4 regions of the Knoellia sp. 3-2P3 genome follow, and region 3 is predicted to be linked to each of the others. Evidence: riboswitches for the same ligand, from Rfam matches in the RefSeq annotation. Region 3 holds a riboswitch; each other region holds the start of a gene.
What was found. A riboswitch is a leader RNA that binds a small molecule or an ion and turns the genes downstream of it on or off. The one in region 3 is predicted to bind S-adenosylmethionine.
Positions count from the first base shown of each region.

Region 1: linked by a shared signal. The riboswitch ahead of P0Y31_RS09200 (bifunctional o-acetylhomoserine/o-acetylserine sulfhydrylase) and the one ahead of P0Y31_RS10680 (aminotransferase class V-fold PLP-dependent enzyme) in region 3 are both predicted to bind S-adenosylmethionine.
Region 2: linked by a shared signal. The riboswitch ahead of P0Y31_RS04545 (cyclic-phosphate processing receiver domain-containing protein) and the one ahead of P0Y31_RS10680 (aminotransferase class V-fold PLP-dependent enzyme) in region 3 are both predicted to bind S-adenosylmethionine.
Region 4: linked by a shared signal. The riboswitch ahead of P0Y31_RS09070 (homoserine O-acetyltransferase) and the one ahead of P0Y31_RS10680 (aminotransferase class V-fold PLP-dependent enzyme) in region 3 are both predicted to bind S-adenosylmethionine.

Region 1 is NZ_JARGZE010000002.1:788,209-795,469, reverse strand. It holds gene P0Y31_RS09215 (dihydrofolate reductase family protein) at 133-690, shown strand; gene P0Y31_RS09210 (alpha/beta hydrolase) at 1,000-2,283, shown strand; gene P0Y31_RS09205 (hypothetical protein) at 2,288-2,806, opposite strand; SAM riboswitch class IV at 4,149-4,263, shown strand; gene P0Y31_RS09200 (bifunctional o-acetylhomoserine/o-acetylserine sulfhydrylase) at 4,432-5,754, shown strand; gene P0Y31_RS09195 (histidine phosphatase family protein) at 5,888-6,499, opposite strand; gene P0Y31_RS09190 (multicopper oxidase domain-containing protein) at 6,507-7,261, opposite strand, start outside.
Region 2 is NZ_JARGZE010000001.1:946,146-953,406, reverse strand. It holds gene P0Y31_RS04570 (SpoIIE family protein phosphatase) at 75-1,829, opposite strand; tRNA gene P0Y31_RS04565 (tRNA-Lys) at 2,399-2,471, shown strand; gene P0Y31_RS04560 (DUF4304 domain-containing protein) at 2,525-3,202, shown strand; gene P0Y31_RS04555 (GYD domain-containing protein) at 3,338-3,658, opposite strand; gene P0Y31_RS04550 (class I SAM-dependent methyltransferase) at 3,858-4,616, opposite strand; SAM riboswitch class IV at 4,717-4,826, shown strand; gene P0Y31_RS04545 (cyclic-phosphate processing receiver domain-containing protein) at 4,866-5,285, shown strand; gene P0Y31_RS04540 (alpha/beta fold hydrolase) at 5,254-6,045, opposite strand; gene P0Y31_RS04535 (hypothetical protein) at 6,134-7,048, shown strand; gene P0Y31_RS04530 (response regulator transcription factor) at 7,062-7,261, opposite strand, start outside.
Region 3 is NZ_JARGZE010000003.1:109,099-116,359, forward strand. It holds gene P0Y31_RS10675 (DNA translocase FtsK) at 1-1,351, opposite strand, end outside; SAM riboswitch class IV at 1,858-1,970, shown strand; gene P0Y31_RS10680 (aminotransferase class V-fold PLP-dependent enzyme) at 2,013-3,413, shown strand; gene P0Y31_RS10685 (helix-turn-helix domain-containing protein) at 3,799-4,755, shown strand; gene P0Y31_RS10690 (hypothetical protein) at 4,832-5,455, shown strand; gene P0Y31_RS10695 (hypothetical protein) at 5,452-5,844, shown strand; gene P0Y31_RS10700 (ribonuclease J) at 5,878-7,261, opposite strand, start outside.
Region 4 is NZ_JARGZE010000002.1:757,528-764,788, reverse strand. It holds gene P0Y31_RS09095 (SufE family protein) at 1-204, opposite strand, end outside; gene P0Y31_RS09090 (sulfurtransferase) at 212-1,090, opposite strand; gene P0Y31_RS09085 (EcsC family protein) at 1,164-1,886, shown strand; gene P0Y31_RS09080 (YkvA family protein) at 2,010-2,420, shown strand; gene P0Y31_RS09075 (DUF4192 domain-containing protein) at 2,530-3,612, shown strand; SAM riboswitch class IV at 3,677-3,787, shown strand; gene P0Y31_RS09070 (homoserine O-acetyltransferase) at 3,807-4,961, shown strand; gene P0Y31_RS09065 (universal stress protein) at 5,017-5,418, shown strand; gene P0Y31_RS09060 (RNA polymerase sigma factor) at 5,684-7,261, shown strand, end outside.

The sequences.
Region 1 (7,261 bases), on a different contig from region 3:
GGGCTCGGTCACTCCGGGGGATGACGGTGTGGCCAGAGCTAGTGGCCGGGCAACGATGAGTTCCGGGTCGTTCGGAGGTCGAAGCCTGCAGGACCGCTGGCAGACTGACGCGCTCGTACCCGGGGGAGACGCATGGCAAAGCTCATCTACTCGATGATCACCTCGCTCGACGGCTACGCCGAGGCGGCGGAGGGTGACCTCGGCTTCGGGGCCGAGGACCCGGAGGTGCACACCTTCATCGGCGACCTCTTCCGTCCCGTCGGCACGTACCTCTACGGCCGACGCATGTACGAGACGATGGTCTACTGGGAGACCGCGCACACACTGCCCGACGTGCCGCCGCACATCCTGCAGTACGCGCGCGACTGGCAGGCAGCGGAGAAGATCGTGTACTCGACGACGCTGGCGTCGGTGTCGAGCGAGAAGACCAAGATCGTGCGGGCGTTCGACCCGGACGCGGTGCGCGAGCTCAAAGCCGAGGCTGATCATGACCTCACCGTCGACGGCCCGAACCTCGCGGCCCAGGCGATCGCGGCCGGCCTGGTGGACGAGTACCACCTGTTCATCACCACGAGCGTGGTCGGCGGCGGCAAGCGGTTCTTCCCCGGCGGAGTGCGCCTCGATCTCGAGCTGGTCGAGGAGCGTGCCTTCAGCAGCGGGCTGATCTACGCGCGCTACCGGACCCGCTGAGCCGCACCGGTTGGTGACGCTGTCGGGGGCCGAGCCGGGACCGCGGAGACTGGCCGCTTGGGCTGTGGCAGGGCGATCTCCTTCGTCCCTGCTGCAGGCATACCCCGGCGATGCGTTCCGGATGGCACCGCGTGGGCCCGGTCGGGCTATTCCGGGTCCGCGCCGCCGGGCGCATGCTCGATGGGGGGCGTGGACCCGACCAAGGGGAGATGGTCTGTCATGACCCAGCGAAGTGCGGCTGAGACCTCGGACGCCGCCCGGGTTGCTGCCGCTGGGCCAGGGTCACGGCGCAGGCATCTGGGTGGAGTCGTGGTCGGGTCGCTGGCTGCGGGTTTCGTAGCGGCGGTCGTCCTTCCGTTCCTGCCCGTCGGCGCGGTGGACGTGGACTTCTCCACCGCGATGGTGCTGTTCGGCTTTGCGATCGGGTGGGCGCTGTTGGCGGTGCTGTCCACTCGATTCACCGAGCAGCCACAACGCTGGGCCGTAGCGCCCGCAGTCTTCATGGCGGTGGCTGGGGTGATGGTGCTCGTGGCCCCCGACTCCGTGGTGGACGCGCTGGGATGGGTCTGGCCGCCCGCTCTCCTGGTCGTGGTGGTCTGGGTATGGGCCCGCGCCAGGCGCGACATGCACAGCCGGGCCAGGGTGTGGCTGCTGAACCCGGTGTTGGTCGTCCTGGTGCTCCTCGTCTTGGGCGGGGCGTACGAGAGGATCAGCCAGTCCACCGCACCGGCGGTGGCCATGCGCGGGCAGCTCGTCGACGTGGGACCGTACCGACTTCACCTGGAGTGCACTGGCTCTGGCGGTCCGAGCGTGATTCTCGAGCCCGGTGCGGGCGGCTCGGCGGCGTCGATGGGGTTGATCGCTCCCGCGGTGGCCCGTGACAGCCGGGTCTGCGTGTACGACCGAGCGGGGCGTGGTTGGAGCGATCCTGCTGCGAGTCCGCCCGATGGTGCGCAGATCGCCACAGATCTCCATGCGCTGCTGACCCGCGCACATGTTCCGGGTCCTTACGTGCTGGCCGGGCATTCCTTCGGCGGACTGTACGCGCGGACATATGCCGCGAAGTATCCCGACGACGTCGCCGGACTCGTCCTGGTCGACTCCACCGCCTCCAACGACCAGCCCGTGTCCCAACCCAAGCCGGGTTCGTACAGCGTTGTGAAGCACGCGTCTTCGTTGTTCGCGACGACCTCTCGGCTCGGGATTGGTCGGATTCTCGCCGACACAAGCTTCTCGGATCTACCGCCGCAGTACCGGGACGATGCCCGTGCCACCGCCGCCACCGCGAAGGAAATGGCCGGAGTCCTCGATGAGTACGGCGTCGCAAGTCGATCCGCGGCTGAGGCGGGAAGCCTGCGCAGCCTCGATGCGAAGCCATTGATCGTCCTGACGGCCGAACGCGGGAACTCCAAGGGGTGGATGGCTGACCAGAGCCAGACAGTCACGCTGTCCACCAACAGCCTCCATCGCGTCGTCCCAGGGGCGACCCACGCTGGCTTTGTGGAGGACCCAGTCCACGCCGCAGCCGTCACCCGAGCGATCCACGACGTCGTCATCGCCCTGCGTACCGGGGCACCGCTTACGCTCCCCTGAATCCTCAGCTGGTGTACAGGCGCGCCTTGGCTTCACGGACCTCGAGCGTGGTGACGGGCTCGTTCTGCAGGTCTGCGACGGTGTCGATGTCGATCCAGGCGCCGCCGTTCACGCGGAACTGGCCGGTCAGTCGTGAGTCGACGCGGACCTGCGCGCCCTCGATCGGCTGGGTGTAGGTGTGCTTGACGCTGCCGTCGGGGTAGCCGCCGCCAGCTTCCTTCACGGTGCCGGAGGAGGAGCCGTCGCCGTAGTGGAAGTTGTAGGACTGTGAGTCGATCTTGAACTCCACCGACCAGGACAGGAGCTGGACGGGCTTGCTGACCTCGCCGGGTTGCAGGCCGCTGTCACTCGGCCAGGTCGCCTCGTAGTAGGTCGGGAGGTTGACCAGGGTGACGTTGCCCTTGGGCTCGATGCGAACCGTGGGCTTGGAGAAGGGAAGTCGCCGGAACGCCTCTTGAATCTGCCCCATCGTGGGGATGGGCGGGGGCGCAGCAGCGGCAGGGGCGGCCTCGGTCCCGCACATGTCGCGAACGAACTGCCATGGGGCATCCGCGTCGTCGGCGTACTGTCGCCACAGATAGTAGAGGGGTTGATCGGACGGCGGATTCCGGTACTGGCAGGCGATCAATGCGTACCGACAGTTCGTGACGTCATCGCTGCCATCAACCCCGGTGAGGCGGTCATACCCGCAAGCGAGAGTGAGCCTGTAGTTGAAGGCACTCTTGCCACTCGATGCGGAGTCCACCGCAGGCTCGTCCGGGGCCTTCGGGGCGCTACTCTTCACCTTCCCCTGCTTGCCATAGGCTCCGACGAACTTGTCCGTCACTACCGGCGCAGGATCCCCAGACGCCGCTGGGATCGAGACTGCATGTGCCAAAGTCACGCAAGCCAATAGGGTTAGGAACCTTCTCCGCGGTCGGGGACTCATTGGATGATCTCCGAATCAGCCACCATCCATGTTCCGTTGACCCAGGTGACCTTGTGTCGGAAGTTGATGCGTGTGCCCTGAGACGTTGAGATCACCTGCCCACTCCTATTGACGACGCGGTGAGCCTTCTCTTCTACGAGCACCTCTATCCAAGCGCCTGTTTCCGAGTAGGAACGAACCTGCACCAAGTCCACGACGACTGATGGCTTCTCTTGGCGTTCACCGCGGCTCCGGTATCCCTCGACCACATCAGTTACCCCCTTGCACGCGGTGCAACTAGGGAGCGAAAGCGATTTGAGTCGCGTGGCATCAGCGGACACTGTGGCCCGATCCATCTCAAGGGTGTAGAACTCGGCGAAGGCTTTGGCGCCTTCCTCAGTGTGCTGACGCGCGGCGGCGGGGATGCTGACGGCGACAGTGGGCGAGGGCGGAGACGTCGTGGCCGAGCTGGACACCGTCGCGCTCGTTGTCGCGCTGCTCGACGGTCCCGAAGAGGCAGGCCCCGTTTGCGCGCCGGCACCGTCACTGCAACCCGCCAGCGCAAGCGCCGCGGCAACCCCAACACCGAAGACTGTGGCTCTCGCGTATCCGGCCAAAACTCTCCCCATCTCGACCCTTGGAGGCACTGCCCTTCACAGCACTGTGGAGCCGAGTCTACGGATCTGTCGCATTTGGACCATTTGGTCTTTCCACAGCCGAGTCCTCGCCGACTCGCTCCCACCTGGGCCAACGAGTGGGGGCGGCTTCGGGTCACGTCCGAGCCGACGTCAAGTGCAGAGGGGGCCGGTCCGCTGTGGGGCCGGCCCCTCTGCATCCCCTGTGAGGTGTCCCCACGTGGAGTCTGCGCCCCCTGGAGCCCTCGCGCCACCGGATTCCGCCGTCCGGCATGAGAGACAGGCGTGCACCGCTTCAGACAGTTATGCCTATCATCACGGCAGGTCATGAGTGTCAGCGCCAAGCCCCGGCTCGCTGGCCGGCAACCCTCCAACCGCGGTGGGGTGCCCCGGGTGAAGACCTGGCGATCGGCGTGACGTCGATCGCAAGCGCGGGAGACCTCATCACGTGTCCCGCACCGTCACCGACGGTGCTCATCACCGCCGTCGGTGACGCCCCCAAGGGCTCCGGCACGTTCGACGACCGCACGCCCGACGGGCGTCTCGGGCCCAAAGCCCCGACTCGTGCACACGGCATACCGAACTTGATGTGAGAGGACACCACTGATGAGCGACACCCCGAACTGGTCCTTCGAGACCCGGCAGATCCACGTCGGCCAGGAGCCGGACTCGGCCACCGGCGCCCGCGCGCTGCCGATCTACCAGACCACGTCCTACGTCTTCAAGGACACCGACCACGCTGCGAACCTCTTTGCGCTCAAGGAGTTCGGCAACATCTACACCCGCATCATGAACCCGACGCAGGACGCGGTGGAGCAGCGCATCGCCTCGCTCGAGGGCGGTGTCGGCGCGCTCCTCGTGGCCTCGGGCCAGGCCGCCGAGACCCTCGCGATCCTCAACATCGCCGAAGCCGGCGACCACGTCGTCGCCAGCCCAAGCCTCTACGGCGGCACCTTCAACCTGCTCAAGCACACGCTGCCGAAGTTCGGGCTGCAGGTGACCTTCGTCGACGACCCCAACGACGTCGAGTCCTGGAAGGCAGCGGTGCGGCCCAACACCAAGCTGTTCTTCGCCGAGACCATCTCGAACCCCAAGTCCGAGGTGCTCGACATCCAGGCCGTGGCCGAGGTCGCCCACGACAACGGCGTCCCCCTCGTCGTCGACAACACGATCGCCACGCCCTACCTCATCCGCCCGCTCGAGTGGGGCGCCGACGTGGTCGTGCACTCCGCTACGAAATACCTTGGGGGACATGGCACCTCGATCGCAGGGGTCATCGTCGACGGTGGCACCTTCGACTACGGCAGGGATCCCGAGAAGTTCCCCAACTACAACACCCCCGAGGAGAGCTACCACGGGCTGGTGTTCGCGCGGGACCTCGGGGTCGGCAGCGCGCTCGGGGCCAACCTCGCCTTCATCCTCAAGGCACGGGTGCAGCTGCTGCGCGACCTCGGTGCGGCCATCTCCCCGTTCAACGCCTTCCTCATCGCGCAGGGCATCGAGACGCTCAGCCTTCGCCTCGACCGACACCTCGAGAACACGCACCAGGTCGCGAGGTTCCTCCAGGCCAACGACCAGGTCGAGCGTGTCGTGTGGGCCTCACTGCCCGAGCACGAGAGCTACGCCAAGGCAAAGACCTACGCCCCCAAGGGTGCCGGCGCCGTGCTCGCCTTCGAGATCAAGGGTGGCCTGGAGGCGGGTAAGCGCTTCGTCGAGGCCCTCACGCTGCACAGCCACGTGGCCAACATCGGCGACGTCCGATCGCTGGCGATCCACCCGGCGTCCACGACCCACTCACAGGGACCTGACGAGGACCGCCTCGCCGCCGGCGTGACGCCCGGCCTCGTTCGCCTCGCCGTGGGCATCGAGCACATCGACGACATCATCGCCGACCTCGAGCAGGGCTTCACCGCCGCCAAGAACGCCTGACGGGGGATCAGGGGACGAGCAGGGGGACAAGCAGGGGTATGCCGTGGGGCTGGGACCGAGCGCGCGTCGCCACCCAGCCCCACGGGTCTGTCCCGGGCATGCCGCGAGTACCCGGACGAGACGAGAATCCTTGCTAGAGAAGGAGGGGCAGGGGCTTTCCGGCCCAGCTCGTGCACACCCAGCCCGACGAGTCCACCTCCACCTCGACGGCCTCACCGTTGCCGAGCGGGTGGCGGTCGACGAACGAGGCCGTCACGTTGCGGCACAGGTGGCTCAGCCCGAGCTCGATGATGCCGCCGTGCGACACCAGCAGGACGGACTCGCCGCGGAACAGGTCGGCGACCTCCTCCACCACGTCGCGCAGCCGGGCGATGACGTCGTGTCCCGTCTCCCCGAAGATGGTGCCGTCGAGGTCACCCTCGAGCCAGGCCGCGTAGACGTCGCCCGGCTCGTCCTTGTCGCACAGCGGGGGCGTCCAGCGCTCGTCGTTGATGAGCTCGCGCAGGCGGTCGTCGGACACGACCGGCAGGCCCAGGCGTTCGCTGACGACCGAGGCCGTCTGCTGGGCCCGCTCCATGGTGCTCGCCCACAGTGCGGCCACGCGCATCTCGAAGACCCGCTCCGCGAGCTGCTCGGACTGGTTGACGCCCGTCGGCGTGAGCAACCTCGGGCCACCGCCGTCCGGGGTGGCGGCGTCGCCGTGGCGGGCCAGGATGATCCGGGCAGGGCACTGCAGATCGGCCATGTCTCTCCTAACGCGTGACTCGCAGTATGCCGTGGGCGCCTCGCTCCGCGTCCACCATGATGTGCGAGACGAACGGGTAGTGGCCCGCCTCGGTGGCCTCGAGCTCGACGAACCCGCCCTGTGCGGGTTGCAGCGCGAGCGCCTGCGCACCCCCGATGCTGCCCCGTTGGCCACGCCTCAGGGCGTAGGCGCCCTCGCTGAACACGGTGTCGAACTGGCCTCCCACGACGTGGAAGGAGCTCGGGCGGTTCGGCCCGGCGTCGAACACCCACAAGCGCACCCGCTCGCCGACCCGCGCCGTGAGCTCGTCGTGGTCGTACTGGTTGGCAAAGCCGTTGAACACCACCGCATCCGGTCTCTCGGCAGCGACCTTGGCCGGGTCGGCGGTCTCGCCCTGGTCACCGAGGTACAGCTCGGACTGCACGATCAGGTACTCGCGCTCGACCTGCGGCAGGGCGGGTGGGTCGATCACCACGGCGCCGAACATCCCGTTGGCGATGTGCAGCGACATGGGCATCGAGCTGCAGTGGTACATCCAGATGCCGGCTCGCTCGGCCGTGAAGGCGAACGTGAGCGAGGTCCCGGGGAGGATGGTGCGCATCGGCTGGTCCGGGGCCAGTGCACCGGCGTGGAAGTCGATCGAGTGCCCGGTGCCCGCGTCGTTGCGCAGGGTCACCTCGAAGCGGTCGCCCACACGGCCACGCAGCACCGGCCCCGGTGCCGTGCCGTTGAACGTCCACAGCCGCTGCCGGACACCGACAG
Region 2 (7,261 bases), on a different contig from region 3:
CGTAGTCAGCGGCGCCGTCCGCCGCTGCGGCATCCGGATCTGCCGATGAGCGCGTGGTTGTCCGGGGAGGGCCGTCACCGCAGTCGCGCGGCCATTACGGTCACGTCATCGTGCAGGGAGGTGTCGGCGAGTGCGGCGATTCCTTGGACCAGTTCCTTCACCGGAGCGTCGCGGAGGTCGGCGGCCCGGTCGCAGAGGAGCCTGATCCCGTGGTCGATGTCGTGGCGTCGGGACTCGACGACTCCGTCCGTCACCATGATCAGCAGCGAGTCGGGCTGCAGGTGATGGGTGACCACTGATCGGTGTGAGTCCCCCAGCACGCCCAAGGGCGGGCCCTCCTGGCCGCGCAGCACTTCGATACGGCCGTCGGGGCCGACCACCACCGGAGGGATGTGCCCGGCGTTGCACAAGGACATCTCTCCTGTCACCGGGTCGACCAGGAGTGCCGCGGCGGTCACGAACTGCTCGGGTGCGTCTCGGGCGACCATCTCGTCGGCAGCGGTGAGCACGGCGTCGGGCCCCGGATTCACGGTAAGCAAGCCGCGGATGCCGGCTCGCACCCGGATCATCGTGGTTGCCGCGCTCACCCCTCGGCCCATCACGTCGCCCACCACGAGGGCCAGCCGCCCGTTCGATGTGGCGACGGCGTCGTACCAGTCCCCGCCGACGTGCTCGATCTCGTCGCCTCCGGGGGCGTAGTGCACCGCGAGGTCGAGGTGCTCCACCGTCGGCAAGGGGCTGGCGGCGAGGCTGAACTGGAGCTGCTCGGCGATGTCGACCGTGCGGGCCAGAGCCTGGGCCCGCTGAGCGGTGATGGCGCACTGGGACGCGAGGATGTCGAGCACCTGGTTGTCCTCGACGGGCAGAGGGGTGTCAGCGCTCGTCACGAACGAGGTTCCCTCGGTGATGCTCGTCAGGTCGTCGGGGACCTTGAGCTCGACAGTCGCGGGCAGGATCTCCGCCAGCTGCTCCAAGCTGTGGGCGAGCACCGCCTCCACCTGGTCGAGCGTCGAGGCGCGGACGAAGCCTGCGGTGACTTCCTGCAGAAGGCGGGCACGGGCCGCAGCCGCGGCCTCCCGCTGCTGCGCCTCGATCCGCTCGGTGACGTCGCGTACACAGCCGATGGTCCCGGTGGGGTTGCCGTGCTGGTCGCTGGTGACCTTGCCGTGCGCCTCGATCCAGCGCAGCGTCCCGTCGGGCCACCGGATCCGATTCCGCAGCACGTAGGTCGAGCGGGCCTCCCACGCCGCCTGGACAGCCGCGAGAACCTGGTCACGATCCTCGGGAAGGACCGTTTCCAGCCATGCCTCGTAGCTGCGGCCGAAGGTGCCCGGCGCCATGCCGTAGATCGCCTCGAGCTGCTCGTCCCACACCACCTCGCCCGTGGCCAGGTTCCAGTGCCAGCTCCCCAGCTGCGCCGCCTCGTGGGCAACCCGGAGGCGCGCTTCGCTGGAGGCCGCGGCCGCCTCGGCGGAGCGGATCTCGCTCATGTCCTCCGCGACCACCACGATCCCGGTGATCTGGCCGGTTGGGTCGCGGACCGGTGTGCCGGACACGGCTGCGACGAAGGTGTCACCGCGAGGGCGCCGCAGGGTCAGGTCGCCCCGCCAGGTATCACCCGCGATCACCGCGTCGAGGTCCAGCGGACCGTCGCTGGCGCCGGGCGCGATCAGGTCGTGCACCTGGTGACCGACCAGCTCGGCGTCGACGGTGGCGAAGACCTCGGTCGCGGCCCGGTTGACGAAGGTGATGGTCCCCGCCGCATCGGTGGCAAGCACCGCCAGCCGGATCGCCTGCAGCAGACGTAACTCGTCGATGTAGCGGTGCATTCCGCGCACCTCCTAACCGACACGCTACCCGCCCTGCCCCGATGAGCACGATTAGCTCTGGTCGGTATCGGCCGCCTTGCTCATCGTCGGGCCGCTGCGGCCTCTTGGGCGATCTCCTTCACCGTGGTCCGCTGCAGGGCGGCGGCGCCGTGCCCCTCGTCCCGGGAGGCAGCAAGCGGCCCGTGAGCGCTCCTGCCGTGTCCACCGGCGGCTCCCGTAAGTGCACTCATCTGCCGCGATCCGGTCGTGCCTACGGTGTGGACGCCCCTAGCACGCATGCGCTGCGGAGGTCCGCCACAAGGGCGGCCGGTCCACCGGCGCATGGCAAACGGTGAGCTCGTCACTGGAGGGCAGCGGTGGGCAAGGCCAGCGGCCGGGTCTCCCCGGCACCGCAGTTGATTGCGCGGCAGCAAGGTTTGCGCACCGTCGGCGGCAAGGGGCAGCGGAGGCCACGCAACAGGCGCGCCGGCCGATCACCGCGCCACAACCGGTATGGTCTTCTCGCGGTCAGCGGTGCGAACTACACGGGAGTTATCCCGAGGGTTCTCCCGACTAAACCCTGACCCCCCGGGCCTCTAGCTCAATTGGCAGAGCTGCGGACTTTTAATCCGTAGGTTGTGGGTTCGAGCCCCACGGGGCCCACGAACACGCAGGTCAGAAATCCGCCGGAGAGCTTCCATGCCAGACTGCCTCCCGTGTTGGCCAAGGAGGCGCTGAAGGGGGCACTGAGAACAGAGTTCGGCCCCCTCCTCCGCAGCCTTGGCTTTCGAGGCGCATTTCCGACGTGGCGGCTTCAGCAGGGCGACGACGTGGCGGTAGTCGACATCCAGCCAGGCCGGTACAACGAAGGTGACTTCGGCGACTTCTACGTCAACCTGGCCATCGTTCCGGCCGCCTGGTGGGCATGGACTCATGAGTGCGCTGGTGACACCCCGTGGGGCAGCGACAGCCCGAAGGGCAGGGCTCGCGAGTGGGATGGCTTGTACCGGGCCCGTTCAGCACCCGATGACGGCCAAGGCAGATCCGACGCCGGTTGGCCCCTTGATGGAGTCGAGGAGGCGGCGACGGTTGCGGCTCGGATGACCTCGGCCCTCCCTGGCGCACTCGATCCTCTGCTGGAGCTCCTTCGGCCTGGCCGGCTCCTCGATGCCATGCACTCAGGACTCATTGATGACCAGACGCCCCTCAACGACCGCCCTGGCATGAGAGACATCGTGCGCGCGGTGCTCCTGACGGAGGTCGGCGGAACGGAGCTGCAGGAGGCGTGCCAGCGCTTGGACAGCTGGGCAGGTCATGACTTCGCTGAGCTGCCGTTGGCGACCGCTTCGTGGGCACGCCGCCGGGGCGCTTCGCTCGGCGGTTCTGCACCCTGATCACTCAGCGGGCCCAACCAAGGTCGCACCCCAGCCTCCCCTTCGCGGCAGGTCGCCGCTTCGGACCGTCGAACCGGCCCCTTTTATCGACACTGCAGCCGGCCGCGGCTGCTCCTTGTCGCCCGGGCTCCCAGGTCACTGGCCCGGGGGCGTGTAGTCGACCCTCTGCTCGGTCGCCTCGTCAACCTCCTCAGGAGTCATCAGGACGACGGTCCGGACATGGGCCAGCCCGCTGGAGTTCACGGCCAGGGCGACAGCAGCCGCGGCCTTGTTGTCGGGCAGCTCGCAGAGGGTGAACACGTCGTCCTCCCCGAAGGCGAAGTCGAAGGTCACCATGCGTCCGCCCAGGTCAGAGGCGAGCTTCTGCACGACGGCCGCCCGGGCACTGCCGCCCTTGGCCAGGACTCCCTTGGCTCCAGCACTGTCGTACCGCGCGATGATCATGTAGCGGCTCATGTGGTCCTCCTCCAGGTCGCCACGGATGGGAGCCACGCTTCAGCCAGCACACCTGCGCAACAACCCCCATCGTGGTGAGCGCCGGGTGAACCGGGACCACGCGAAAGCGAGCGTGTCGAGCACGCGGATAGGACGGCCCGATGACAGGAGATGCCGCCGGTCGCCACGACCGCGCCCGGGCATGCAGGCGGCGCACCCGTCAGGAAGACGTAGAAGGACGCCGAAAGAGCGCCACCTGCAGGAAGCCGTGCGAGAAGGTCGGCTCGTCGTGGGTGTGGCCGGGCGGCATGAGCCGGGCGTCCACCAGTTCCAGCCAGGAGAACATCTCCGCCAGCTCATCCAGCGTGTACCCGACCCCGCCCTCGAGGTGCCCCTGGAGCAGCAGGTCCTTGTCCGACGCCGTGCTCCCCATCTCCCCGGCCATGAACGTGCAGATGCCGTACACGCCGTCCGGCGCCAGGGCGGCAGACAGAGCCTCCATGTAGGAGATCCGCCGGTGCGGTGCAAGGTGGTGGAAGCAGCCCGAGTCGTAGACGAAGTCGAAGGGCCCGCCAGCCACCGGCTCGCGCACGAAGTCCACGCGCCGGTAGTCGGGCCCCGACCCCAAAGCCACCGAACCGGCGGCACCCGACCTCTCCATCCGCGACCGAGCCGTCTCCACGGCATACGGGGAGATGTCGATGCCGGTGACGGTGAACCCCTGAGCTGCCAGCCACGTGCTGTTGCGCCCCAAGCCGCACCCGACGTCCAGGGCGGATGCCCCATGTCCACCCGGCAGCAGGGCCTCCGCCTGCCAGGCAGGCAGCGCGGCGTCGGGAAGCTCGGAGGTGAGCGGGTGCCCCTCTCGCTGGAACAGCCCGTCCCAGAACGCCGCAGCCGCGTCGCTGGTCCGCTCGGCGCCGTCGGCATAGAGACTGTCGAGCAGCTCCATCAGCTGGCCGTAGGTGGTCACGCGCACCGGGGTTCCTCCTGCCTCAGACGACTCGCAGAGTCTGACACGCGGTGGCCCGGCCCCGACGAAAAAAGCCCTCTCGGCGCTCTCTCCTACAGTGGAAGCAGCTCAGGAGAGGCAACGAAAGGCACCTGGCTTGTTGCCCGGCAACCTCCACCGCGGAGGTGCCCCAGGGGAAGAGCAGACCGTGCCGAACCCGGCCGGTAACAGGGGATTCCGCCGCGAGCCAAGGGATCCCCGTCACCAGGAGGTCCTGTGCCATCCAGCCACGCATCCGCCCAGCCGTCCGGCGACCACCCCGGCGGCCGCCGACGGCCGCTGACCGTGCTCGTCGACGACACGCGCGACTTCAAGGACGGCCGGCCGGCGCTGAAGGCTCGCACCTCCGAGGAGGCGCTCGCCCTCCTCCGCCGGCTCGCCGACACCCCCATCGACGACCTCTGGATCGACTACGACCTCAGCCTCGGCGACACGGCCCAACCCGTTGTAGACCACCTCGTCGAGCTGGCCGCAGCGGGCAGCCCCCAACCGGTCGCCACCATCCGCGTGCACAGCTCCAACATCCGCCACGGGCACCGGATCTGCGCCGAGCTCGTCGCCGCGGGCTATCCCGCGAGGCGCAGTTACGCCGCGAACATGTGGATCAGGGTGCGGTGGCAGGCGCCGCCGCGCTGACCACGGCGGCGACCTCCTCGGGGTGGGTGAAGAGGTTGTTGTGCGAACCCGGCAGCACCTCCACCCGTGCCGACGGACTCCCCGCGGCCGCAGCGACATCGGCCATCCACTGTTGTGGAGCAAAGGAATCCGCCTCACCGGCGGTCAGCACGAGCGGCACCTCGAGGTCGCGCACCCGCAGCTCCGGGCGGTCGCGCCTCCCCGACTCCACCATGCGGAAGACGTCGGTGCGCACCGTGGCGATGTTCTTCGCCACGACCAGCTCGGCGGGGCTGTCCTTGCGGTATGCCGTGGCCGCGCCTCGCAGCAGCCCCGGCCACGAGCGGTGCTCGGGCCGGAAGGTCAGCCCCGCCAGCACCAGGGACAGGTCGGGGCGGTCGAGCTGGAGGCGCAGGGCTGCACCGAGGGCGACCTGGGCGCCGGTCGAGTGCCCCACCACGACAAGGGGACAGGCGAGATCGGCCTCCCTGATCCAGCGCGCTGCGGCCTCGCCCATCGGCCCGACCACCGGTGGCACCCTCAGCCGGGGACGCCGCCACGCCAGCAGGTCGAGCACGACACAGCGCAGCCCGCGCCGGGCCATCACCTCGACGGTCGGCCGGGTGTAGCGCGGCAGCCCCAGGCCGGGCAGGAGCACCACCGTCGCGCGCGGCGCCGTCACCGGGGCGACCTCGATCGCCTGCACCCAGGCCGCGCCCACCCGGCTCCAGGTCTCCCGCTTCCGGGTCTCGCCCTCGGGGGGCGCGGTCGCTTCACTCATTGCCGGCCAGCGTAGGTGTGACCAGCGCCGTCCACCTCTTCAGCGCGGGTCGACGGAACTCCTGTAGTGCGCCCGACGTCCAACCGGCATGCCGCGCCGGACCACCGTGTTCACCGCCGTCGCCCTCCTCGCGGTGAGCCTCGCCACCGCGTGCGGCTCCAGCAACGGGGATGGCGCTCCGGCAGGCGATGCCTCCGCCCTCTTCGACCGGCGCGCCCGAGAGGTGGCGGCCGTCTGGACGGAGGGTGACCTCCTCGAGCGGTGGCGCACCAGCATCGTCCCCGCACAGGGCCTCACCATCGAGCCCGACTGGACCCCGCGTGAGACCCTCAAGGCCGCGTTCTACGGGGGCTGGGTGCGCACCGCCACCGCCCTGCCCACCACGCCGGGCACCGGGCAGGTGCGCGACCCGGACGGCTCGACCGTCGAGGTCGACACCCTCGACGCGCAGGCAACCTACGACGCGATGCTGAACCCCCGCTCGGGCCCCTGCCCCACCCCGGCATCCGGCACCGGCTGCGACTGGGTCACCATCACCGGCGCGCGAGCCGTCAGGACCACCCTCGCCACGGCCAGGGGCCCGGCGCAGGTGCCGGCGTGGGCATTCACCGTGCAGGGCCTGTCCGATCCGGTGGTGAGGGTCGCAATCGAGGATGTAGCCGAGCCGGGCGACTTCGAGCCGGGCAACCTCTCCGAGACCCCCACCGACGGCAGGCGCCGCCTGCTCTACGGACAGGACGTCGTCTCGCACACCGCCGACTCCCTCACGGTGACGCTCGGCAGCGGCGACTGCGACACCGAGCGAAGAGAACACGTGCTCGAGACCGACGAGGTCGTCGTGGTCGGCGGGACGGCCCTCGCCCCACCGCCGGACCAGGCCTGCAACGCGATGCTGCGCCTCGAGGAGGTCACCGTGCCGCTGAGGACCGAACTGGGCGACCGTCCGGTGCTCGACGCCGCCTCAGGTCGGCCACTCCTTCCCAAGGTCCTGCCGGACCGGTGACGCGGCGGGACCTCTAGAGGCCCAGGCCCGCCTCCCTCGCACGCACGATCGCCTCGGCCCGGTCGGCCACGTGCAGCTTCGCGAAGATGTTGGAGACGTTGTTGCGCACCGTCTTCGGCGACAGGAACAGCGTCGAGGCGATCTGGGCGTTGGGCCTCCCGGCGGCGACCAGCTCGAGGATCTCCCGCTCCCGTGCCGTCAGCTGCGGGAAGG
Region 3 (7,261 bases):
ACTTGCCGGCGCCGGTGGCGCCCGCGACGAGCAGGTGGGGCATCTTCGCGAGGTTGGCGATGACGTAGCCGCCCTCGACGTCCTTGCCGACGCCCATGACCATCGGGTGCTCGTTGCCACGGGCCGCCTGGCTGCGCAGCACGTCGCCGAGCGACACCTTCTCGCGGTCGGCGTTGGGGATCTCGATGCCGATCGCCGACTTGCCCGGGATGGGGCTGAGGATGCGCACGTCGGCCGAGGCCACGGCATACGCGATGTTCTTCGACAGCGCGGTGACCCGCTCGACCTTGATGCCGGGGCCGAGCTCGACCTCGTAGCGGGTGACCGTCGGGCCACGGGTGAAGCCGGTGACCTGGGCGTCGATGTCGAACTGGTCGAGCACCTGCGTCAGCGACTCGACGACCCGGTCGTTGGCGGCGCTGCGCGTCTTGTGCGGCGAGCCCGGCTCGAGGATGGCGTTGTCCGGCAGCGTGTAGGTGATGTCGCCGGCGAGGGCGAGCTGCTCCACGCGCTGCGGCAGCGGGGTGGTCGGCGGGGCCTCGAGGGCCGGCTTGACGTCGACGGCTGGGCTGGTGGCGGCGCCGCCGGGCTCCTTGGCCGCGGTGGGGGCGAGCACGCCCGGGGCGGTGGGACGCTTCTGGCCGGGCCGCAGGCGCTTGCCGTCGGGTGCGACGACGGCGGCCTGCTCGAAGGGCATGTCGCCGTCGAGGTTGCCGTCGGCGTCGGGGCCGATCTTGCGTCGCTGCCGCTTGGGCTTCTCCTCCTCGGGCTCCTCGACGGGTGCGCCGCGGTGCAGCAGGTGGTCGCGCAGCTCGGCGAGCCGCTCGGGGATCATGTGGACCGGCGTCGCGCTCAGCACGAGCAGCCCGAAGAAGCCGAGCATCAGGAGGATCGGCACCGTGCCGTAGACGCTGACCGCGGCCTCGAGGGGGCTCGAGGCCAGGAAGCCGATGATGCCGCCCGCGTCACGCATGGGGTCGGCGCCGTCCGGCGGCTGCGGGATGCCCTTGGCGACGTGCACGAGGCCGGAGGCCGCGAAGGACAGGGCTCCGAGGCCGATGCCGATCCGGGAGTTGGCGGTGGACTCGTCCGGCGCCCGGAGCAGGCGCAGGCCGAGGAAGAGCAGGGCGAGCGGCACGGCATACGCGACCCGGCCGAACGTGCCGGCGACCACGGCGTGGACGACGTCGCCGACGACGCCCTCGAACGCCCACCACTCGCGCGCGGCGACGACGATGGCCAGGCCGATGAGGGCGAACCCGAAGCCGTCGCGGCGGTGCTCGGGCTCGAGGTCACGGGCGCTGTGGCCGACCCGGCGCACCGCGCCGCCGGCGACGTGCGCCATGCCCATCCACGTCCCCCGGATCGCGCGCAGCGGCAGCGGCAGGCCGCCGCCCTTGGCCTGCCCGCGCGGGGCCGCCTTCCTGGTGGCGGGCTTGCGGTTGGCCGGGCGCGTGGACGTGCTGCGACTCGTCGAAGAGCGCGCGGAGGTGGACGGACGTGTCGCCATGCTCCGCACGGTACGCGATCGCCTCTGCGGAAACACGCGTCACACGCGCCACACCGAGCGGTTTCTTGCCCGTGACGGCATCCTCCGAACGGTTGACCCGACTGTCGTGATTCGGCCATTTCCGCAGGTCAGGGCCCCAGCGGCGGCGGGGACGTGCCACCCTGAGGGTGCGTCTGGCGGGGCCTGCGTCGACGCTCTGGCGGGAGCGTCGACGCAGGCAGACCTGGCCACCTCGCCCCCGCCACGGCCGGATGCTCCCTCCAGGAGCCGGGCCGGGTCTCAGATGGCGGGAATCACCGACGGCGTGGTGGCGCCGCGGGGACGTCGCTCGCTACCGTTCCCGCCAAGGTCATGAGTGCCAGCGCGCAGCCCCGGCTTGCTGGCCAGCAACCCTCCTCCGCGGTGGGGTGCTCCGGGTGACGACCGGGTCGCCTGCGCCCGCAGGTGGCAAGCGCGGACCCGCGGCCACTCCCCCGGGTCCACCGGACCCCAGGAGCACGCCGTGTCCATCGCCAGCACCAGCCGCAACCGAGCCCCCGAGACCCACACCGGGCAGGCCCACCACCGTCGCCACCTGCGGCCCGTGCCCGGCGAGCCCGCGGCCGCGGGTCCGGTGCCCGCGGTGGTCTCGGCCGACCTCGGCGTGCCGACCCTGCACCGCACCGTGGTCGACTACGCCAACCTCGACCACGCCGCCTCCACACCGGCTCTCGTCTCGGTCAAGCAGGCCGTCGACACCGCCCTGCGCACCTACTCGTCCGTGCACCGGGGCAACGGGTATGCCTCGCGCGTGACGAGCCGGTGGTACGAGGCGGCCCGGGAGGAGGTCCGGCGCTTCGTCGGTGCGCGTGAGGGCGACGAGGTCGTCTTCACCCGCAACACCACCGACTCGTTCAACCTGCTCGCCCGCGCCCTTCCCCGGGGCACGGAGGTCTTCGTCTTCGAGGCCGAGCACCACGCCACGCTCCTGCCGTGGGCGGGCCGCACCACCCGCCTGCCGGTCCCCGGCAGCCTCGACGATGCGCGCGTGCTCCTGTCGAGCGCGCTCGAGCGCTCCACCGCCCGCCACCGCCTGGTGGTGCTGTGCGGGGCCTCCAACGTCACCGGCGAGGTCTGGCCCGTGCGCGAGCTCGCCGACGTCGCCCACCAGCACTTCGCCCGGGTGGCCCTCGACGCCGCGCAGCTCGCCCCGCACCGCCCCATCGACCTCGAGGCGCTCGGGGTGGACTACGTCGCCTTCTCCGGGCACAAGCTCTACGCGCCGTTCGGCGCCGGCGTGCTCGCGGGGCCGGGCGACTGGCTCGACCAGGCCGCTCCGTACCTCGCCGGCGGCGGCGCGACCGCCTCGGTCACCGAGCGGGGCACGACGTGGCACCGGGGGGCGGCACGCCACGAGGCCGGCTCCCCCAACGTGATCGGCGCGGTTGCGCTGGCCGCGGCGTGCTCGACGCTGGCCGAGCACCGCGAGGCCGTCGAGGCGCACGAGAGCGCCCTGGGCCGGTGGCTGGCCGACGGCCTGGCCGCCATCGACGGCGTGCAGACCTACTCGATCTTCGGCCCCGACCACGCGCGGGTGCCCGTGGTGGCGTTCACGGTCGACGGCCTGGACTCCTCGCTCGTGTCGGCAGCCCTCTCCGCCGAGCACGGGATCGGCGTGCGGGACGGCAAGTTCTGCGCCCACCTCCTGGTGGACGCCCTGCTCGACGACCCGTATGCCGCCGGCCCGGCGAGCGCGGTCCGCGCCAGCGTCGGGCTGGCCAACACCGCCGAGCACGTGGACCGGCTGCTGTCGGCCGTGGCGTCGCTGGCAGCCCGGGGACCCGCCTTCGAGTACGAGCGCGGCCCTGAGGGCTGGACGCCGGTGTCCGACCCCCGCGACCTCAGCCTCCCCCGCCCCTGGTGAGGCGGGAGCAGGTCGAGGGGTGAGCCCGGGTCAGGACCAGCGCGGATGCTGGTCGTGGACGAGCCGGGCGGCGCCTCACCGTGGTGCGAGATCCCACCCCTCGCGCAAAGACAGCACTCTTCACGCGAGAGCTGGGATCTCACGGCACGTGGGGGCTCGTGGCGGGCCGGGGGCGGAAGAGGTCAGGACCAGCGCGGGTACTGGTCGCGGTCGAACCTGGTGTCGACCCCGTAGATCGGGGCGAGGATCGCGATGGTGACGAGAATGGCGAGAACGATGAAGAAGCCCATGGCAGAAATCGTGCGCCCAACCTGATTGCCGCCACGAGTGGCAGAAATGCCATCTCCCGTAGATTTTCCGCCATCTGCTGTGTCACGCTGTCGGCATGCTGCACAACGTGGCCGTACCCCTGGTCAACACGGTCTCCCCGTTCGAGTTCTCCGTCGCCTGCGAGGTCTTCGGCCTCGACCGCACCGACCAGGGCGTGCCGCCCTTCGACTTCGCGGTCTGCAGCGAGCAGCCGGGACAGCCGGTCCCGACCGAGATGGGCTTCACCCTCACGGCCCAGCACGGCTTCGACAGGCTGGCCGAGGCCGACCTCATCGTCGTGCCGGCGTCGCGGCCGCGACAGGCCCCCGTCCCCGAGCCCCTCGTCGAGCAGCTGCGGGCAGCCGACAAGCGGGGCGCCTGGGTCATGTCGCTGTGCAGCGGCGCCTTCACCCTGGCCAAGGCCGGGCTGCTCGACGGCAGGCGTGCCACGACGCACTGGATGAACACCAACGAGCTGGCCGAGGAGTTCCCCGCCGTGGACGTGGTGCTGGACGTGCTCTTCGTCGAGGACGGCAACATCATCACCTCGGCCGGCACCGCCGCGGGCATCGACGCGACCCTCCACCTCGTGCGCAGGGAGCTGGGCGCGACCGTGGCCTCCGCGATCGCGCGCCGCATGGTCGTTCCTCCCCAGCGCGACGGCGGTCAGCGCCAGTACGTCGAGGCCCCACTTCCCGCGATCGAGGCCGACTCCCTCCAGCCGGTGCTCGAGTGGGCCACCGAGAACCTCGCCGAGGACCTCTCGGTCGAGACGCTGGCGCGGCGGGCCATGATGTCGGAGCGGACCTTCGCGCGCCGGTTCCGGGCCGAGACGGGCGCGACACCGCACGCCTGGGTGACCGCCCAGCGGGTGCTGCTCGCCCGGCGCCTCCTCGAGGACACCGACGCCTCCGTGGAGCAGGTCGCCGGCCGCACCGGACTGGGCACGGCCGCCATCCTGCGCCACCACTTCACCCGTCAGGTCGGCACCACGCCCCAGGCCTACCGCCGCACGTTCCGTTGCACGGGCTGACAGGCGCGGCTGCTGAATCCACGCCAATGAAGTCATCAGCCTTCATTTGTCGCTATTAATGCCCTAGGCTTCATGCATGTTCGTCCTGACCGCTGACCAGAAGCGCAGCACCCGGCACGGCGACCGGGTGCCCCAGGCACTGGCGACCCTCGAGGCCGCCCTGGGCCCGGGCCCTGGCTCCGGCGTGGCGCTCCCCTTCGAGCGGACGGTGGGCGACGAGATCCAGGGCGCGCTCTCCTCCCCAGGTGCCGCGGTCCGGGCGGTCACCGAGCTCGTGCGGCTCGGCGACTGGCGGGTCGGGCTGGGGGTCGGCGCGGTCGACACGCCGCTGCCCGACTCCACCCGGGCCGCCTCGGGCCCCGCCTTCCTCGCTGCCCGGGAGGCCGTCGACAGGGCAGCCTCCTCCCCCACCGACCTCCGGGTCGTCCACGCTGACGGCGCCGGCCACTACGGTGGGGCCGACCGGGCGCGACACGCAGAGTCCGCCCTGTGGCTGCTCACGGTGCTGCTGCGACGCCGCACCCCCGAGGGATGGGAGATCGTCGACATGGCCGACACGGGCCTGACCGGCCGGGACATCGCCGACCGGCTCGACATCTCCCCCTCGGCGGTCAGCCAGCGCCTGGCGCGGGCCGCCCTCCACGAGGGGCGCCGGGGTGCCGAGCTCGCGGAGGCCCTGCTCGCCGAGGCGGACGCGTGAACAGCACGCTCGCCACCGTGCTGGTCATCGGTGTCCTGGGCGTGGTCGCCCTCGCCGGCGGTGGCCTGCTGACCACCCTCGTCTTCCGGCAGGTCGACCGCGGTGACCACGTCGCCCCCACCGACGAGGCCGACTCCGTGGAAGCCGCTCAGGAGATCCTGCGCGGCGGCGCCTGGATCGGCGTGCTCGAGCGGACCGCGATCTACGCCTCCATCGTGGCCGGCTGGCCCGAGGGCATCGCGGTCGTGCTGGCCGTGAAGAGTCTCGCGCGCTACCCCGAGCTGCAGGCGGGCAAGAAGTCCGCCGCCGCCGAGCGGTTCATCATCGGCACCTTCGTCAGCACCCTGTTCGCCTGCGCGTGCGCGGGCGTCGCCATGTCGCTGCTCTGATCGTCGCTGCTCTGACCGCCACCTGACGCGGGGTCAGGCCTCGATGACCACCGGGATGATCATCGGGCGCCGGCGGATCTTGCCGCCGACCCAGCCACCGACGGCGCGTCGCACGACCTTCTCGAGCTGCTGCGTGTCGGTCACGCCCTTGCCGGTGGCCTCGGCGAGGGCCTGCTCGATCTTGGGACGCACCTGCTTGAAGATCTCGTCGTCCTCGGCGAAACCACGCGCGTGGATCTCCGGGCCGGCGGCGATCTTCCCGGTGGCCGCGTCCATGACGACGATGACCGAGATGAAGCCCTCGTCGCGCAGGATGCGGCGGTCCTTCAGCAGCGCCTCGTCGAACTCGCCCACCGACGAGCCGTCGACGTAGGTGTAGCCGCACGGCACGGCCCCGACGATGCGCGCCTGACCGTCGACGAGGTCGACCACGACGCCGTCCTCGGCGAGTACGACGTTGTCGCGGTCGACGCCGGTCTGCACCGCCAGTTCGGCGTTGGCCACGAGGTGGCGCCACTCGCCGTGCACCGGCATGACGTTGCGGGGCTTGACGATGTTGTAGCAGTAGAGCAGCTCACCGGCGCTGGCGTGGCCGGAGACGTGCACCCGGGCGTTGCCCTTGTGCACCACGTCGGCGCCCAGCCGCATGAGGCCGTTGATGACCCGGTAGACGGCGTTCTCGTTGCCGGGGATGAGCGAGGAGGCCATGAGCACCGTGTCGCCCTCGCCGACGTCGATGCGGTGGTCGCGGTTGGCCATCCGCGACAGGGCCGCCATGGGCTCGCCCTGCGACCCGGTGCAGATGAGCACGACCTGGTTGTCGGGGAAGTCGTCGAGCCGCTTGACGTCGACCAGCACGCCGTCCGGCACGTGGAGGTAGCCCAGGTCGGCGGCGATGGTCATGTTGCGCACCATCGAGCGGCCGACCATGGCGACCTTGCGCCCGGCCTTCTCGGCGGCGTCGAGCACCTGTTGCACGCGGTGGATGTGGGAGGAGAAGCAGGCGACGATGATGCGGCGGCGGGCGTGCCGGAACACCTTGTCGATGGCCGGGGCGATGTCCTTCTCCGGCGTGGTGAAGCCGGGCACCTCGGCGTTGGTGGAGTCGGTCATGAAGAGGTCGACGCCCTCCTCGCCGAGGCGCGCGAAGGCCCGCAGGTCGGTGAGCCGTCCGTCGAGCGGCAGCTGGTCCATCTTGAAGTCGCCCGTGTGGAGGATGGTGCCGCCGGGGGTGCGGACGAAGACGGCCAGCGCGTCGGGGATGGAGTGGTTGACCGCCACGAACTCGCAGTCGAAGACGCCGAGCTGCTCGCGCATGCCCTCCTTCACCCCGAGGGTGTAGGGGGTGATCTTGTGCTCGCGCAGCTTCGCCTCGACCAGGGCGAGGGTGAGCATCGAGCCGACCAGGGGGATGTCG
Region 4 (7,261 bases), on a different contig from region 3:
GACCGTCAGGAACAGCGGCGACTGGCACTCGTGCACCTGTTCCATCTTCTCGGGCGCACCGGCATACCGCTCGGGCAGCTCGGGCAGCTCCTCACTGAACTCGAGGAGCAGCTGGAGTCGTTCTGCCACAGGCAGATCGGCGAAGTCCTCCGCGATCTCCGCGAGGGCGGCCGGGAGGCCGGTGGTGTCAATAGCGGCGGTCACGGGCTCCTCACCTCTCCACCGGCACGCGCACGGCGTTGCCCCACTCGGTCCACGAGCCGTCGTAGTTGCGGACGTTGTCGAACCCGAGCAGGTGGGTCAGCACGAACCAGGTGTGCGAGGAGCGCTCACCGATGCGGCAGTAGGCGACGGTCGGCTCCTCGGGCTTGAGGCCCTGCTCCTGCAGGTAGATGGCCTCGAGCTCGGAGCGCGACTTGAAGGTGCCGTCCTCGTTGGCGGCACGCGCCCACGGCACCGACTTCGCGCCGGGGATGTGCCCGCCGCGCATGGCGCCCTCCTGCGGGTAGTCGGGCATGTGCAGCAGCTCGCCGGAGTACTCGCCGGGGGAGCGGACGTCGACCAGGGGCCCGCCGAGGTGGGCCAGCACGTCGTCCTTGAAGGCGCGGATGGGGGCGTCGTCGCGCTCGACCACAGGGTAGTCGGCGGGGGCTGGGGAGGGCACGTCCTTGGTCAGCTCGCGACCCTCGGCGATCCACTTCGCGCGGCCGCCGTCGAGCAGGCGCACGTCCTCGTGGCCGAAGAGGGTCATGACCCACAGGGCGTAGGCGGCCCACCAGTTGTTCTTGTCGCCGTAGATGACGACGGTCGTGTCGCGACCGATCCCGCGCGCCGACATCACCTTCGCGAACTGCTCGCCGTCGACGTAGTCACGGGTGAGCTGGTCGTTGAGGTCCTGGTGCCAGTCGAGCTTCAGCGCGCCGGGGATGTGCCCGGTGTCGTAGAGCAGCACGTCCTCGTCGGACTCCAGCACGACGACGCCGTCGGGGTTTCCGACCTCCATCCGGCTCGCCAGCCACTCGGTCGAGACGAGGCGCTCGGGGTGGGCGTACTCGGCGAAACGGGGCTCCGGGGTCTGCGTGTCGGCCATGCAGCCAACGATAGACCGGCGCTCGTGCGGTGCCCGTGGCAGGATGGGCGGACCGTCATCAGAGAGGGCGATCATGGGCATTCTGGGCATGGATAAGGACGACACCAAGACCGCCGCCAAGCGGGCCTCGGCGCTCGAGCAGGCCAGCGCGGGGCCCGAGGACCACGGCGCGTTCGGCAACAGCGTGGTGCGCCTCATCGAGTCCGTCCTCGACACGGGCATCGACGGCAAGGGCCCGTTCCACTCGGCCCAGCAGGTGGCCGACGTCGCGCTGTCCAACCACCCCGACAGCGAGCAGGCCATCGACGCGATCGTCTCCTCGCACCTCAAGCTCGCGGCCGCCGGTGGCTTCGCGACGGGACTCGGCGGGTTCGTCACGCTGCCGGTCGCGCTGCCGGCGAACGTCGTCGAGTTCTACCTCGTCGCCACCCGCATGGTGGCCGCGGTCGCCTCCGCGCGCGGCTACGACATCCGCCAGCCCGAGATCCGCGCCGCGGTGCTGCTCACCCTGGTCGGCGCCGACTCCGACGACCTGCTCAAGAAGGCAGGGGTCACTGCCACGGGCCGGCTGTCCAACCTGGCCGCCCAGCGGCTGCCCGGCCCGGCGCTGATGGTCGTCAACAAGGCGGTCGCCTTCCGCCTGCTCAGCCAGGTCGGCAAGAAGGCGCTGGTGCGGATGGGCAAGGCGCTGCCGGTGGTCGGCGGGGCTGTCGGCGCCGGGCTGGACGCCTACCTGCTCAAGCGGATCTCCGAGCAGGCCCGTCACGAGTTCCCGCGCCGCAGCCGGGGCCACTGACCGCCCGCGGGTCCGAGCTGGCCCGGTATGCCGTCGGCGCGCCGGGAATGCCCAGGGGTCCCCGCACGTTGGCACCGTGTCCGGCCGAATGTGCCCGGATGTAGGGAGAGATCGTCGATGGCCATGTCCCGCTGGGGAGTGCTTCGCACCCTCGCCACTGCCCTTCGCTCAGCCGTCCGGCCCGGTGGGCCGGGCCTCGGTGAGCGGCTGTCCGCCCTCCCTCGCCTCCTGCGCGCCACGCTGCGCGGCGAGTACCGGGGGACGACGACCGGCAAGCTGTTCCTCGTCGCCGCCGCCGCGGCCTACGTGCTCTCGCCGGTCGACCTCGTGCCGGAGGCCTTCCTGACCCTGTTCGGGCTCGCCGACGACGCCATGGTGGCCACCTGGATCGCCGCGACCGTGGTCAACGAGACGGACGCGTTCCTCGCGTGGGAACGCGCAGGCGCGTCCAGCGGGGACCACGGCCCTGCTGCCGGGGGCCGTCCCACGGGAGCCGGCTGGTCCGAGACGGTGCCCGGCGAGGTCATCCGCTGAGGCGCTGACCGGGCCGGTTGTGCACAGGGGGTGCCCGGCCCGCCACGTCGTGCACAGGCGCGCGGCGGGCTCTCCCTGAGGTGGCGGCGGGCCCGCCAGCGTTGGGTCCATGAACCCGATCCGGCTCCGCGGCCCCGCCGACATCCTCGCCGCCCTTCCCTTCCAGCTCGGCTACCACCCCGAGGAGGCGGTGGTCGTGGTCGCCCTCACGGGCCGGGCCATCGGACTCGTCCAGCGCATCGACCTGCCGCCGGAGCAGCACGTCGAGGCCGCCGTCACCTCCCTGCTCACGGCGCTCGCCCGCGAGGAACCCGACTCGGTGCTGCTCGTGGGCTACGAGTCCGCTGCCGGGGCAGCCATGCAGCTGCTCGACGGACTCGACGCGGCGTGTGGCGGGCTCGGCATCGCGGTGCTCGACCGGCTCGTCGTCCGGGACGGCCGGTGGTTCGCGCCGGACTGTGACACGGGGTGCTGCCCCGGCGAGGGGACGCCCCTGCCCGCGCCGGGTGAGATTCCTGCCGTCGCCGACTTCGTGGGCCTCGAGATGGCGCCTGTGCGCGACCGCGCTGCGCTGCGCAGCCAGCTCGCCCCAGACCCAGCCCGTTGCGCCGAGGTCGCCGAGGTGCTTCGCGGGATGGTCACGGCGGAGCAGGAACCGGGTCGCCACCTGCGGGTGCTGGGGACCCGCGAGGAGGCGGTCCGCCGGCTGCGTCAGCTCTCGCGCTGGGCGGTCGTGTGCGACGTGTCACCGGCCCGACCTCCACTGGAGGGACTCGCCGCCGAGGAGGTGGCCGACTGTGCCGTGGCCCTGCGCGACCTCGCACTGCGCGACGGGCTGATCGGGTGGCTGTGCCCGGGCACCCTGCCCCTCGACGCGCTCGACGACGACCTCGTCGACCAGCTGCGCAGCTGCCTCCAGCCGCCTACGTGGGCAGCTGCGTCGCCCAGCCCCGAGAGCGCAGTCGCGGGCCGGCGCCTGCAGGCACGCCTCGTGCAGCTGTGCCGGATGCTGCCGGACGAGCACGCAGCCCCCGCGCTGACCGTGCTGGCCAACCTCACCTGGTGGCTGGGTGACGGCGCGCTGACCCGCGTCGCCCTCGAGCGAGCCCTGGAGGTCGAGCCCGGCTACCGGCTGGCCCGACTTCTCGAGCGCATGGTGGACCTCGCCATCCGACCACGCGAGAGTGCCTGAGCCAGCCGTCCAGAGATCGGACAGGGGAGGGGGGCTGGGGGAGGGCGTCCTATGCTGTCGCCCAGGTCACGAGTTCCAGTGCCAAGCCCCGGCTCGCTGGACGGCAACCCTCCTCGCGGTGGGGTGCCCCGGGTGAGGACCGGGCCGTGGCTCGACGTCGCGGCAAGCGCGACTGCCACAGGAGTTCTTCGCAGATGACCACGACGTCCAGCCCCCGGCTCTCGATGGGCGCCTGGCGTGAGGGCGACCCGGTGGGGGACCGGTCCTTCGTCTCGGTCGGTGCCGTCGAGCTCGAGGCGGGCGGGTGGCTCCCCGAGGTCACCGTCGCCTACGAGACGTGGGGCACCCTCAACGAGTCCCGCGACAACGCGATCCTCGTCGAGCACGCCCTCACCGGCGACAGCCACGTGTCGGGTCGGCCCGGGCCCGGGCACGCCACGCCCGGCTGGTGGGACGGGCTCATCGGACCGGGGTGCCCGTTCGACACCGACACCCACTTCATCGTCGCCGCCAACGTCCTCGGGGGCTGCCAGGGCACCACCGGCCCGTCGTCGACGGCTCCCGACGGGCTGGCGTGGGGCAGCAGGTTCCCCTTCGTGACGATCCGCGACCAGGTGGCGGTGGAGGCGCGGCTCTCCGACCACCTCGGCGTGGAGCGCTGGAGCGCCGTCCTCGGCGGGTCGATGGGCGGGATGCGGGCCCTGGAGTGGGCGGTCACCCACCCCGACCGGGTCGCCACCGCCATCGTGCTGGCCTCCACGGCCTACGCCACCGCCGAGCAGATCGCCTGGTGCCAGCCGCAGCTGCTCGCCATCCGCAGCGACCCGGACTTCCACGGTGGCGACTACTACGGACAGGCGAAGGGCCCCGAGCACGGCCTGGGCATCGCCCGCCGGATCGCGCACGTGACGTACCGCAGCGAGCTCGAGCTGCACGAGCGGTTCGGCAGGCTTCCCCAAGGTGGCGAGCAGCCGCTCGGCGGCGGCGGTCGGTATGCCGTGGAGAGCTACCTCGACCACCACGCGGGCAAGATCGTGGGGCGCTTCGACGCCAACTCCTACCTGGTGCTGACCGAGGCGATGAACTCCCACGACGTCGGCCGCGACCGAGGCGGTGTCGTCGCCGCCCTGAGACGCATCACCGGCCGGCTCGTCGTGGCCAGCGTCGACTCGGACCGGCTCTACCCGCCACGGCTGTCCGATGAGCTCGCCGCCGCTGTGCCCGACGCGGAGCACTTCACCATCGCCTCCCCCCACGGCCACGACGGCTTCCTCATCGAGACCGAGCAGGTGGGCGCCATCCTGCGCAAGGCCGTCGGGCGACCGGCCGGGACCGGGGAAATCCGGTAGCGTCTGCGCACCGGGCGTTCCCCAAGCGCGCCGGACGTCGACCAAGGAGGTTTCAGTGGCCATCGTTGTGGGTTATGTGCCTACGAAGGAAGGTCGCGCAGCTCTTCGTCGCGCTGCCGACGAGTCCCTGCTCCGCAAGACGAAGCTGATCGTCATCAACTCCAACCGCGGAGGCAAGGACTACGACGGCAAGGAGGCAGAGCGCTTCGAGAAGGAGCTCCAGAACGTCCAGCGGGAGCTCGACGAGGTCAGTATCGAGCACGAGGTGCGCCAGCTGGTCCGCGGAAACGAGCCCGCGGAGGACCTCATCGCCGTCGCGGACGAGGTCTCGGCCGACTTCATCGTGATCGGCCTGCGTCGCCGCACCCCCGTCGGCAAGCTCATCCTCGGCTCGAACGCCCAGCGCATCCTGCTCGACGCGTCGTGCCCTGTCCTGGCCGTCAAGGCCGAGGCCTGAGCCGCACGCTCAACGCCGCCTGTGAAAGGCCCCCGGGGCCCCGCGAGGGGCTGATCCCAGGGGCCTTTTCGGGCTCCGGTGCCAGAGCAGGGCCTCCGATGGTTTTACAATGTCACCTACGCATACCGGCGAACAGGTCACCGCAGGGCACCACGAGCCGGTTGTCGTGAATACTTCCGCCCCCACTGTTGTTGTCAAGGTCGTGCGCTTCGGCCCTGATGGCGTGCGCTGCTCTGTCCGCGACGAAAGGTAGTCCGTGTCGCCTGTGTCCAAGAACGCCTCCGAGAGCCCGGCCCGTCCGCTCCCCAAGGAGTTCGCGCACCCCGCGCTGCAGAACCTCGTCCTCCTGGGCAGCACGAACGGGTCGGTGGACAGCGAGCAGCTGCGCACCGCCCTGGTCGACGCCGAGGTCGAGCCCAAGCGGATGAAGGCTGTTCTGCGCTCCCTCGAGGAGCAGGGGATCTCGATCACCCTGGACACCGCCACCGCGACGCGCGCCGTCGCGGCGACCTCGTCCGCACGGCGCACCGCCTCCGCCTCGACGAAGAAGGCCGCCGTGAAGAAGACGGCCGCCAAGAAGACCGCCTCCGCTGACGAGGCGAAGACCGCCACGAAGAAGGCCGCAGCCAAGACGGTCTCCAAGACCGCGACGGCCAAGACGGCCAGCGCCACCGCCGAGGCGCCTGCCGCCAAGAAGGCCGCGGCCAAGAAGGCCAGCACCACCGCCGAGGCCTCCGCCGCCGCGGCGGCTCCGGCCAAGAAGGCCGCGACGAAGAAGGCGGCCAGCAAGAAGGCCGCAGCCTCGAAGGCCGCGCCCGGCACCGAGAGCGCCGAGGCCGCCGAGCCCGGCGACGTCGAGGAGGACCTCGAGGCCGAGCCCACGGACGTCGTCGAGTCCGAGCTCGAGGAGGTCGTCATCGAGGACGACACCGAGGACGCGGAGGGTGGCGCCGCCACCGCCAAGACCGCGGAGGCCGAGGAGGAGGGCGGCTTCGTCCTGCGCGACGACGACGAGGACGACGCCCCGGTCCAGCAGGTCGTCACCGCCGGTGCCACCGCAGACCCGGTCAAGGACTACCTCAAGCAGATCGGCAAGGTCGCGCTCCTCAACGCCGAGCAGGAGGTCGAGCTCGCCAAGCGCATCGAGGCCGGCCTGTTCGCCGAGGAGAAGCTGAACTCGGGCGAGAAGATCGACATGAAGCTCAAGCGTGAGCTCTGGTGGATCGCCCAGGACGGCAAGAAGGCCAAGAACCACCTGCTCGAGGCCAACCTGCGCCTCGTGGTCTCCCTCGCCAAGCGCTACACCGGTCGCGGCATGCTCTTCCTCGACCTGATCCAGGAGGGCAACCTCGGCCTGATCCGCGCGGTCGAGAAGTTCGACTACACCAAGGGCTACAAGTTCTCGACCTACGCGACGTGGTGGATCCGCCAGGCCATCACCCGCGCGATGGCCGACCAGGCGCGCACCATCCGCATCCCGGTGCACATGGTCGAGGTCATCAACAAGCTCGCCCGCGTGCAGCGCCAGATGCTGCAGGACCTCGGTCGCGAGCCCACCCCGGAGGAGCTCGCCAAAGAGCTCGACATGACTCCCGAGAAGGTCGTCGAGGTCCAGAAGTACGGCCGCGAGCCGATCTCGCTGCACACGCCGCTCGGTGAGGACGGCGACTCCGAGTTCGGTGACCTCATCGAGGACTCCGAGGCGGTCGTGCCGGCCGACGCCGTGAGCTTCACGCTCCTGCAGGAGCAGCTGCACTCGGTGCTCGACACCCTGTCCGAGCGCGAGGCGGGTGTCGTCTCCATGCGCTTCGGCCTCACCGACGGCCAGCCCAAGACGCTCGAC